One region of the Streptomyces sp. NPDC003456 genome, then DNA from elsewhere that is predicted to be linked to it. Evidence: riboswitches for the same ligand, from Rfam matches in the RefSeq annotation. Region 1 holds a riboswitch; the other holds the start of a gene.

Region 1 (5,671 bases):
TCAGGCCGGGCGCCGTCTGCACCGCGCGCAACGCCCGCAGCTGGTGCGGGGACAGACGCAGGGACGCGTCCTGGGCGGCGACCGTCCACAGGGCCGCCAGGCCGTCCACCGCATCGGCGATCTGCGATGCGACGGCCTCCGGGTCATCGCCCGGTCCCCTCGCCCGGTGGTCACCGGGGCCGCCGAATCCGGTCACAAAACGGTCACTTTCCATAAGCTCCGGGTGCTGGGGAGATCGCCTCCTTGCAAAGGCTGTACCCGAAGAGCCGAACGGCAAGCAGTCCGTTCCCCCGGCCGCCCCGGTCGATGAGGGGTCTCAGCCTGCGCTGAGTTCCGCCAGCGCGGCCAGCGGCAGGGTGTGCCGGGTCTGGAGCACCTTGGCGCGCAGGTAACGGACGTTGTGGGCGGTGGTGAACACGCCCGTGGGGACGCGCTCGCGGACGCCGACGCCGAGGGAGCGCAACTGGTCGGCCTTGTCGGGGTTGTTGGAGAGCAGGTCTAGTTCGCCGATACCCAGCGCCCGGAGCATCTGGGCCGCCGCCGTGTAGTCGCGGGCGTCCTCGGGCAGGCCCAGCGCCGCGTTCGCCTCGTAGGTGTCCAGGCCCTCGTCCTGCAGGGCGTAGGCGTCCAGCTTGTTGTAGAGGCCGATGCCGCGGCCCTCCTGGCGGAGGTACAGGAGCACGCCGCCGCGTTCGGCGATGCGCTCGACCGCCTCGCGCAGCTGCGGACCGCAGTCGCAGCGGGCCGAGCCGAACACGTCCCCGGTCAGGCACTCGGAGTGCAGCCGTACCAGCGGGACGGTGCCCGGCTCGCCGAGGACGAGCGCCACGTGCTCCCGGCCGTCGGCCAGCCCGTGGAAGGTGACGGCCTCCGCGTCGACCGCGTAGCCGTCATGGAAGCGCAGCGGGACCCGGACGCGCGAGCGCGGGGTGGCGAGGGCTGCGGCGGTGTCGGGCATGCGGGGCCTCCGGATTCCGTTCCTGTTCGGCTGCACAGCCGTACTGCTTCAGATTTGAAGCAGATCACGCCGGGAACCCTACTCGTGCTTGAAACTTGAAGCAATCAGACTCGGTGAGGGTGTGACGTGCCTCACGAACAGGTCGAGGACGACCTCCGCCGCCACGGCACGTCGTCCGCCGCCGGCCGCGCCCCGTCCTCCTGCAGGCCGCGCGCGATCGCCGTCGAGATCTCCTCCAGGTGCCCGACCTGCTCCTCGCTCAGCCGGTCGAACAGGAAGCTGCGCACCGTCTCGACGTGTCCGGGCGCGGACCGCTCCAGCACGGCGAAGCCCTGGTCGGTCAGGGCCGCGACACTGCCCCGCTTGTCGTCCGCGCAGGCCTCACGCCGCAGCATGCCGTCCTTCTCCAGCCGCGTGACCGCGTACGTCAGCCGGCTGCGGGTGATCTTCAGCCGCTCGGCGAGATCGGTCATGCGCAGCCGGCGCTCCGGCGACTCGGACAGGACCGAGAGGATGGAGTAGTACAGGTGCGGCATGCCGGCGTCCTGCTGGAGCTGCCGGTCGATCGCGTCCTCCAGGAGCAGCGAGGCGGCGATGTAGGCGCGCCAGGCGCGCTGCTCCTCGGGGGTGAGCCAGCGAGTCGTCATGCCGCCAGTGTAGTTTTGTTTCAAACTTGAACCAAGCTCGCCGGGCCTGCCCGAGGGGTTCGCGGGCCTGCCGGGCGGCCTGTGGCGGGTCCCCCGGGCCAATGGGCCGCCGGGTCCGCCGGGTCACCATGTCCAATGGGTCCCCCGGGCTCGACGGGTCCGACGGGTCCACCGGGCTCGCCGGGTCCGCCGGAGCCGTCCGGTGGTCCCCCGCCCTCGGGTCCCGTCCCGTCCTGCCCCTCCCGACCAGCCGCGGAGCGTCGATGCCTCACCCGTACGTCCTGCTGTCCGCCGCCGTCTCCCTCGACGGCTTCCTGGACGACACCGGACCCGAACGCCTGCTCCTGTCGAGCCCGGCCGACTTCGACCGGGTCGACGAGGTGCGCGCGTCGGTCGACGCGATCCTGGTGGGCGCCGGCACGATCCGGGCCGACAACCCGCGCCTCCTGGTGAACTCCCCGGAGCGCCGCGCCGCCCGCACCGCCGCCGGCCGGCCCGCGTACCCCCTCAAGGTCACCGTCAGCGGCACCGGTGACCTGGACCCGGACGCCAACTTCTGGCACACCGGCGGCGAGAAGGTCCTCTACACCACCGACGAGGGCGCCGAGCGCGCCCGGGCCCTCGGCCTGGCCACCGACGTCATCCCCCTGGGCACCGCGCTCGACTGGCGCCGGCTCCTCACCCACCTGCACGACGTACGCGGCGTGCGGCGGCTCATGGTCGAGGGCGGCGGCCTGATCCACACCCAGCTGCTCACCCAAGGGCTCGCCGACGAGCTCCAGCTGGTCCTCGCCCCGCTCTTCGTCGGCCACCCCGCCGCGCCCCGCCTGTTCGGCCCGGGCGGTTACCCCTCCGGCCGCCTGCGGCTGCTGGAGACCCGCCGGATCGAGGACGTCGTCCTCATGCGCTACGAGCCGACCGCCCCCGGCACCGGACCGCTCCCGGTCGCCGCCGACCACCACTGGCTGGCCGCCGCCTGCGAACTGGCACAGCGGTGCCCGCCCTCGGACACGGCGTTCAGCGTCGGGGCCGTCGTGGTCGCGGCGGACGGCACCGAGCTGGCCCGCGGCCACTCCCGCGAGGGCGGCGACCCGGTCCTGCACGCCGAGGAGGCGGCCCTGGCCAAGCTCGACCCGGCCGACCCGAGGCTCGCCGGTGCGACCGTCTACAGCAGCCTCGAACCCTGCGCCCGCCGCGCCTCGCGGCCGGCGCCCTGCGCCCGGCTGATCCTGGACGCGGGTGTGCGGCGGGTCGTCACGGCCTGGCGCGAGCCGGACACCTTCGTCGCCGGGGCCGACGGCAGCGGCGTCCTGGCCGCCGGGGGAGCGCGGGTCGTCGTCCTGCCCGAGTACGAGGAGCGGGCCAAGGCCCCGAACCGGCACCTGCTGAGCTGACAGCGGTCCCCGCCGCCCCGCCGTCCCGGCCGCCGCCGGGACCGTACCGGCGCGGGGCGGCGACGGCCTCGGGCCGGGGTGTGCGCGGAGGGTCCCGCGGATGGCGTACACTGGTGAACACAACGACGCGGGGTGGAGCAGCTCGGTAGCTCGCTGGGCTCATAACCCAGAGGTCGCAGGTTCAAATCCTGTCCCCGCTACTGAAGGCCGAGGGCCGGAATCCGACAAGGGTTCCGGCCCTCGGTGTATTTCCCCCTCCGGCCCCTGACCGGCCATCACGCACCGTGAGTGAACCGCCCCGCTGCGCATAACAACTGACACACCGTCAAGTCCCCTGTGTCGCCGGAGGGGCGGTCAACTCGCCCGATTCACCCCGGTCATGGCAGGTTGGTCCGCGCGAAAAAGGTTAATGATCAAGCTGAAGCGCTGGAATACGCACCGCGCCATCCATTAACGTTCGATAACGCAGCGCGGTCGTCCCAGCCGTCACAGAAGGCGGCTCCGTGCGCACGCGCCGAATCCCGCAAGGGAACCGGGGAACCACCACTTGGGGTGAATCGGGCGGATGCCGCCGTGGCAGCACGGCTGGTATACGCGCGTAGGAGACCTTCCTGCTCCGAACCCGTCAGCTAACCCGGTAGGCGAGAAGGAAGGAAAGGAGCACGCCCACGTGGCGTCCAACCGGCCTGCCCCCACGGCCCCGTTCGCGGCGGACCAGCGCGACCCCGAGACCTTCGGCTTCGGCCGTCAGCGCACCGACGAGGGCCCGTTCCAGGAGTGGAACCCCACCGCGGAGTCCGTTCGCCCCGTCCGTGGCCGGCACCGCGTCTCCAAGCAGCGCGGCGGAGGGCTCGCCCGCAGCTCCACCGTCCTCGGCGTCGGTGTCATAGCCGCCGTCGGCGCGGGTGGCATGGCCAGCGCCCAGACCGGCAAGCCGCCGGTGTCGATCTCCGTCCCGGACCTTCCCTCGGTGGGTTCCCTCCTTTCGGACGACGACACCCCCGAAGGTTCCGCCACTCCGCTCAGCAGCCTGGGCACCACGACCGTGGCCGAGACCGAGCAGGGCGCCGACGGCGCCGGTGAGGCTCTGCGCGCCCGGATCATGGCCCAGGTCGAGCACCAGCAGGACCAGATCGACACCAAGGCCGCCGAGGACGCCGCGGCCGCCGCCGAGAAGGCGGCCAAGGAGGCCGTCGCCAAGGCGGAGAAGGAAGCCGAGGCCAAGGCCGCCGAGGCGAAGAGGAAGGCGGAGGAGGAGGCCGAGAAGAAGGCCGAGGCCGAGCGCCTCGCCGCCCTCGCCAAGCAGTACACGCTGCCGACCTCCTCGTACACGATCACCTCCTCCTTCGGTCAGGCCGGCGCGTACTGGTCCTCCGGCTACCACACCGGCCTCGACTTCGCCGCCCCCACGGGCACGCCGATCAAGGCGGTCCACAGCGGCACCATCACCGAGGCGGGCTGGAACGGCTCGTACGGCTACAAGACCGTCCTCACCCTCGATGACGGCACCGAGATCTGGTACGCGCACCAGTCGTCCATCGGCGTGAGCGTCGGCCAGAAGGTCAGCACCGGCGACGTCATCGGCCGTGTCGGCGCCACCGGCAACGTCACCGGCGCCCACCTCCACCTCGAAGTCCACTCCGCCGGCTCCGCGAGCGGCATCGACCCCATGGCGTGGCTGCGGGGCAAGGGACTGAACCCGTAGACGCACCGCGCCCGCGAAGCACCGGCAGCCCTGACGACGACCCCCCGACGCCAGGGCTGCCGGTTCTTCCGGCGCCGGTTTGCCCGACCTTTGCGCCGCGGCCGGAATGGGCTGTTCCGCACGGTCGTTGACGCAGGGCATGACTGCCACGACGTCTCTGCGCAAGCTCGGCTCCTCCGACCTCGAGGTCTTCCCGCTCGCCCTCGGCGGCAACGTCTTCGGCTGGACCGCCGACGAGGACCAGTCCTTCGCCGTCCTCGACGCCTACACGGCGGCCGGCGGCAACTTCGTCGACACCGCCGACGTCTACTCGGCGTGGGCCGAGGGCAACCGGGGCGGCGAGTCCGAGAGCATCCTCGGCGCCTGGCTCCAGGCACGCGGCAACCGCTCCGAGGTGGTCGTCGCCACCAAGGCCGGCCAGCACCCCGACTTCCAGGGGCTGTCCGCCGCCACCATCAAGGCCGCGGCCGACGCCTCCCTGCGGCGGCTGCGCACCGACCACATCGACCTCTACTACACCCACTACGACCGGCCCGAGGTGCCCGTCGAGGAGATCATCGGCGCCCTCGACGACCTCGTGAAGGCCGGCAAGGTGCGGTACATCGCCGCCTCCAACATCTCCGCGGAGCGGCTGCGGGAGTCCCTGGAGTTCTCCGACCGCGAGGGCCTGGCCCGGTACGTGGCCCTCCAGCCCCACTACAACCTGGTCTCCCGCGACACCTACGAGGGCGAGCTGCAGGACCTCGCCCAGCGCAGCGGCCTGGCGGCCGTGCCGTACTACGCGCTCGCGTCCGGCTTCCTCACCGGCAAGTACCGGCCCGGCACGACCGTCGAGAGCGCGCGGGCCGGGGGCGCGGCCAGGCATCTGGAGACCGAGCAGGGACGCCGGGTGCTCGACGCGCTCGACGGGATCGCCGCGGCGCACGGGGTGCCGGTGGCGACGGTGGCCCTGGCCTGGCTGGCCTCC
Region 2 (5,671 bases), on a different contig from region 1:
CGTCGCGGCGCCGGATGTAGTCCTCGTGGGCCGCCCGGTACGCCGCCGCCAGCTCCGGGTCCGCGGCCAGGCGCTCGGTCATCTCCTTCATGACGCCGTTCGCCTCCAGCGTGCCGATCGCCGAGTTGGCCTTGGGGCACGTCAGGTAGTAGAGCGTCGGGAAGGGCGTGCCGTCGGGCAGGCGCGGGGCCGTCTCGACGACGTCGGGCTGTCCGCAGGGGCAGCGGTGCGCGATGGCCCGCAGTCCGCGCGGGGGCCGACCGAGCTGCTGCTTGAAGGCCTCGACGTCCGCGTCGGTGGGCTCGGTGCGCGGGGTGGTCGGCGGGGGCGTTTCCATGACTGTCTTCAGGGTGTCTTTCTCTGGGTTCTCTGCGGGGGTCACTGGGGGACGCGTCACCGGCCGGAGTCGTCGGCCTTGTCGACCCCGTCCCAGACGTTGGCGTACCAGGGGCGGTCGGCCGCGCCCAGGTCGGTGCGCGACTGCTTCGCCGCGTCCGGGTCGACGACGACGAATCCCGTCTCCCCCGGCATGACGTAGTGCAGCCGCTGCCGGATCTGCTGCTCCGCGTACGCGTCGTCCTGCCAGCGCGCCTTGGCGTCGCGCAGCTTCTCGACGCGCTCGCGGGCCTGCCGCTGCTCGCGTTGCAGGTCCTCGATCTCGGCGCGCTGGGAGACGTACTGCCGCATCGGCCAGGCCAGGGCGACGATCAGCGAGCACATCACCAGCGCCAGCAGCGCGGCCCGGCCGGTCAGCCGGGAGCGGCGTGCCTGGCGCCTGGTCTGGGAGCGGTAGACCCGGGCCGCGGTCTGCTCACCGAGCAGCCGGATCCTGGTCGCGGTGGAGAACCGGTCCCGGTCCTTCACGGCCATGTCAGTCCGCCTCCCGCTCCGCCGTCCATACGCGCGTACGTCCCCGGACACGGTACGGGACCGAGTACGAGGACGTACGTACGACGCCGCTGCCGACGAGCCGGGTCTGCCGGCCGTCAGCCCTTGAAGCGCGGGAAGGCGCTGCGGCCGGCGTAGACCGCGGCGTCGTCGAGGATCTCCTCGATGCGCAGCAGCTGGTTGTACTTGGCGACGCGCTCGGAGCGGGCCGGGGCGCCGGTCTTGATCTGGCCGCAGTTGGTGGCGACGGCCAGGTCGGCGATGGTGACGTCCTCGGTCTCGCCGGAGCGGTGGGACATCATGCACTTGAAGCCGTTGCGCTGGGCCAGCTCGACGGCGTCCAGGGTCTCGGTCAGCGAGCCGATCTGGTTGACCTTGACCAGGAGCGCGTTGGCCGCGCCCTCCTCGATGCCGCGGGCCAGGCGCTCGGGGTTGGTGACGAACAGGTCGTCGCCGACGAGCTGGACCTTGTCACCGAGCTTGTCGGTGATGGTCTTCCAGCCCTCCCAGTCGTCCTCGAACAGCGGGTCCTCGATGGAGACGAGCGGGTACGCGTCGACGAGCTCCGCGTAGTACTCGGTCATCTCGGCCGCCGAGCGCTCCTTGCCCTCGAAGGTGTAGACGCCGTCCTTGTAGAACTCGGAGGCGGCGACGTCGAGGGCCAGGGCGATCTGCTCGCCGGGGGTGTAGCCGGCCTCGTTGATCGCCTCGAGGATGAGGTCGAGGGCTTCGCGGTTGGAGCCGAGGTTCGGGGCGAAGCCGCCCTCGTCGCCGAGGCCGGTGGCCAGGCCCTTGCTCTTCAGGACCTTCTTCAGCGTGTGGTAGACCTCGGCGCCCCAGCGCAGGGCCTCGGAGAAGGACTCCGCGCCGATCGGGGCGATCATGAACTCCTGGATGTCCACGTTGGAGTCGGCGTGCGAGCCGCCGTTCAGGATGTTCATCATCGGCACCGGCAGCAGGTGCGCGTTGGGGCCGCCCAGGTAGCGGAACAGCGGCAGGTCGCTGGCCTCGGAGGCGGCGTGGGCGACGGCGAGCGAGACGCCGAGGATGGCGTTGGCGCCCAGCGAGCCCTTGTTGTCGGTGGCGTCCAGGTCGAACATCGCCTGGTCGATCAGGCGCTGCTCGGTGGCGTCGTAGCCGACCAGCTCCGGGCCGATCTGCTCGATGACCGCGAGGACGGCCTTCTCCACACCCTTGCCGAGGTAGCGGTTCGAGTCGCCGTCGCGGAGCTCGATGGCCTCGAAGGCGCCCGTGGAGGCGCCGGACGGGACGGCGGCACGACCGGTGCTGCCGTCGTCGAGGCCGACCTCGACCTCGACCGTGGGGTTGCCTCGGGAGTCCAGGATTTCCCGGGCTACGACGACGTCGATGGACGGCACGAGCATCTCCTTCTTATGTGACGCGGTGACGCGGGTCGCGTGGACCCGGCGGGGTGCGGGCCGTGGTGGCTCGCGACATGAGCCTAACCGGCTCCGGGCGATCGGCCACCGGGTCGCCCACCCCATGGACAGAACCGAGAGTAAATTGTTTCCGAACGGAACAAAGCAGGTTCGCCCAGACCGGCCGAAACTCCGCCGCCGCGGCCGGGGCCGGACATGACCCCGCCCCGGCGCGTACGGGGGGTACACGCACCGGGGCGGGGTGTCCGTGGGGACGGGGGCCGCCGTCGGGCGGGGGGCCGCCTGTCAGGGCGGGGCCTCCCGCGAGGGCGGGGCCGCCGGACGGCCGGACCGCAAGTGAGCGCGGTGCGGACCGCCCTGCGGCGGTCGGGCGCTGCTGCTTACTTCAGGTGCAGCTGCTGGCCCGGGTAGATGAGGTTGGCGTCCTCGACGATGTCCTTGTTCAGCTGGAACAGCTTCTCCCAGCCGCCCTTGACCTTCTCCTCGGCGGCGATGGAGCTGAGGGTGTCGCCCTTGACGACCTTGTACTCGCCGTCGCCCTTCTTGACCTTCTTGCCGGTCGGGGTGGTGACGGTCTTCTTGGCGGCCGGGCGCTCGTCGGAGCGGGAGGCCGGCTGCGGCTGGGTCTCGCGGGACTCGGTGCTCTGCTGGCTCTGCTGGCTCTGCTGCGAGGTGCCGGCGGAGCTGCCCAAGTCGCCGGTGGAACCGCCGCCGGTGTAGGCGGCGCTCGACAGGCCCTTGCCGCAGACGGGCCAGGCGCCCTTGCCCTGGCCGGCGAGGACCTTCTCGGCGATCTCGATCTGCTGCGCCTTGGTGGCCTGGTCGGCGGTGGAGGCGTACTTGGTGCCGCCGTAGCCGGCCCAGGTGGAGGCGGAGAACTGCAGACCGCCGTAGTAACCGTTGCCGGTGTTGATGGACCAGTTGCCGCCGGACTCGCACTGGGCGACGGCCTCCCACTCGGAGGCGGTGGCGGCGGAGGCGTTGCCGGCCGCCATCAGCGGAGCGGCGACGGCGGCGGAGGCGACACCGGCGACGGCGATGGCGCGGGTGGCCTTGGACGGACGACGGTGCTTGCCCTTGCCGGAAAACAGCATGGATGGATCCCCTCACCGACGCCTGCGAGGTGAGCTGTCGGGTTCGGGCCGGTTGAGTTGCCCGGCCACGTCCCTCACGGGACGCGGCTCCACCCCTAGCCCTTCCGGCTCGACGAACCGGTCGGGCACCTACCTTGGGTCCCCCGCTCCTGCCTACGGCGCTTGACGCGACGACTGTTCCCGTGCGGCCGCTGGCAGGATTCGGCGTTGCGGCAGCCGGGGCTCGCGGTGACGAGCGGTCACGACCGTAGACAGGCGATCGCCGGAATTTCAAAGACGATCAGGGCTTCTGAGATCTATCTCTCACCGTGCCGATACGGGACATAGGCCGCGAAACATGGCGTGAACTCGCGGCATTTCGGGGCGACTTCCGCCGCCGTTCCCGCACTGCCCGAACGGCTACTTCCCGTCCGTTTCGTCCTCCGCCGTGAGCGTCTGACCGGGCAGAACGAGGTCCGGTTCGCTCTCGGCCCCCTTCTCGTCGCCGTCGTAGAACTCGTCCCATCCGCCGTCGATCCGGAGGGAGTCGGCGATGGACCAGAGGCTGTCCCCGACGCCGACGATGTAGGCGCCCTCGGACTGCTCTTCGGACGCCTCCTCGCCGCGCGAGGCGTGCCGGCCCGAGGACCCTCCCGCATGGCCGTCCGCGGACTCGGCGCTCTCGTCGGCGCTGGGGCCGCGGTGCCGGCCGGAGCCGGTGTCGGCCGCGGCCGAAGACTCGGCGCTCGGACGGGACTTGCCGGAGGGGGCACTCTCGGGCGTGGCCGACTTCGAGCCGCCGGAGCCCTTGCCGGCGGCACGCGAGCCGGGCGACTTGTCGGAATTGGCTGTTTCATCCGGAGATGCCGACGGCGCGTCAGACGACGCCGCGCCGGACGGAGAAGAGGACGGGGACGTCGCCGACGGGGAGGGCGTGGCGGAAGACCTGGACGATTGGGGTGAGTCGAGCAATCCGCGCGAATCAGTCGGAGCGGATTCATCGGACGAGTCGGACTCGCCGGACGAGCCCTTCTCCAGACCGGAGAGGAGCCCGCAGGTGTGCCAGGCGCCGGCCCCCTGGTCGGCGAGGATTCTCTCGGCGACGGCTATCTGCTGCGAGCGGCTGGCCAGGTCGGCGCTCGGGGCGTGGTCGAGCCCGCCGTAGCTCTCCCAGTCCTCCTGGGACAGTGCGAGGCCGCCGAAGTAGCCGTTGCCGCTGTTCTGGCTCCAGGCCCCGCCGGTCTCGCAGTCCGCGATCCGGTCCCAGGTGGTGCCGTCGGCAGCGCTGGCACCGGACGCCCCGAGGAGCGGGATCGCGATGGCGGAGCCGGTCACTCCGGCCGCGACGAGGAGAGCCGGAGCCTGGCGGGGGCGACGGTGACGACCGTTCCCGGAGAGCATACGGAGACCTTTCGCAAGACAGCAGTGACCCTCGCGGCGCCGTGACCGGGCCGCGTTGATGGGTGAACGTATCGGCAGACGATCACTTGTCACAAGTTCATGCCGCACAGATCACGTGAAGATCACAGTGGTGACGGCGTGTCATGTTTGGCGCCGGCCCTGGCTGGTCACGGCGGCCGTCACGCCGGGGTGAACTCCACCGGCAGGGTCCGCAGCCCGCGCATGATGAGGCCGCCGCGCCAGCGCAGCTCGGCCGGGTCGGCGGCGAGCCGGAGGTCCGGCAGGCGTGTCAGCAGGGCGGCGAGGGCGGTCTGGCCCTCCAGCCGGGCGAGCGGGGCGCCGAGGCAGTAGTGGATGCCGTGGCCGTACCCGAGGTGCTGGTTGTCGCGGCGGGAGAGGTCCAGCACGTCCGGGTCGGCGAACCGCTCCGGGTCCCGGTCCGCCGCCGCCAGCACCACCAGGACCGGGTCGCCGGCCTCGATGCGCTGCCCGCCGACGGTCAGCGGCTGCGTGGCGAAACGCCAGGTGGCGAGCTCCACGGGGCCGTCGTACCGCAGGAGTTCCTCGACACCGGTGGCCAGCAGGTCCTGCTCCCCGGCGGCGAGGGACGCCTGGAGCCGGGCGCGCTGCCCGGGATGGGTGAGCAGGGCGTACGTGCCGTTGCCGATGAGGTTGACCGTCGTCTCGAACCCGGCGAACAGCAGGATGAACGCCATGGCCGCCGCCTCGTTCTCGGTGAGGTGCTCACCGTGGTCGGAGGCGCGGATGAGCCCGGAGATGAGGTCCTCGCCGGGGACGGCCTCGGCCGGCAGCGCCTGGCGCTTGCGGTGGATGAGCTCGGCGAGGTAGCCGCGCATCTTCTTCACCGAGCGGGCGACGCCGCCGCGGGGCCCGCCCTGGTGACGGATC

What was found. Region 1 has a riboswitch for cyclic di-AMP ahead of ACFYWG_RS27280 (M23 family metallopeptidase). Riboswitches for the same ligand answer to the same signal wherever they lie in the genome.
Region 2: another riboswitch for cyclic di-AMP. It lies ahead of ACFYWG_RS29165 (transglycosylase family protein); the one in region 1 lies ahead of ACFYWG_RS27280 (M23 family metallopeptidase).

The regions. Positions count from the first base shown of each region.
Region 1 covers NZ_JBIAOK010000006.1:631,549-637,219, forward strand. Annotated here, with positions in the region: gene ACFYWG_RS27255 (MarR family winged helix-turn-helix transcriptional regulator) at 1-196, opposite strand, end outside; gene ribA (GTP cyclohydrolase II) at 317-958, opposite strand; gene ACFYWG_RS27265 (MarR family winged helix-turn-helix transcriptional regulator) at 1,090-1,605, opposite strand; gene ACFYWG_RS27270 (dihydrofolate reductase family protein) at 1,869-2,999, shown strand; tRNA gene ACFYWG_RS27275 (tRNA-Met) at 3,126-3,199, shown strand; cyclic di-AMP (ydaO/yuaA leader) riboswitch at 3,502-3,658, shown strand; gene ACFYWG_RS27280 (M23 family metallopeptidase) at 3,670-4,704, shown strand; gene ACFYWG_RS27285 (aldo/keto reductase) at 4,844-5,671, shown strand, end outside.
Region 2 covers NZ_JBIAOK010000007.1:387,238-392,908, reverse strand. Annotated here, with positions in the region: gene ACFYWG_RS29180 (DUF501 domain-containing protein) at 1-337, opposite strand, end outside; gene ACFYWG_RS29175 (septum formation initiator family protein) at 394-870, opposite strand; gene eno (phosphopyruvate hydratase) at 987-2,267, opposite strand; gene ACFYWG_RS29165 (transglycosylase family protein) at 2,669-3,382, opposite strand; cyclic di-AMP (ydaO/yuaA leader) riboswitch at 3,387-3,553, opposite strand; gene ACFYWG_RS29160 (transglycosylase family protein) at 3,782-4,762, opposite strand; gene ACFYWG_RS29155 (cytochrome P450) at 4,942-5,671, opposite strand, start outside.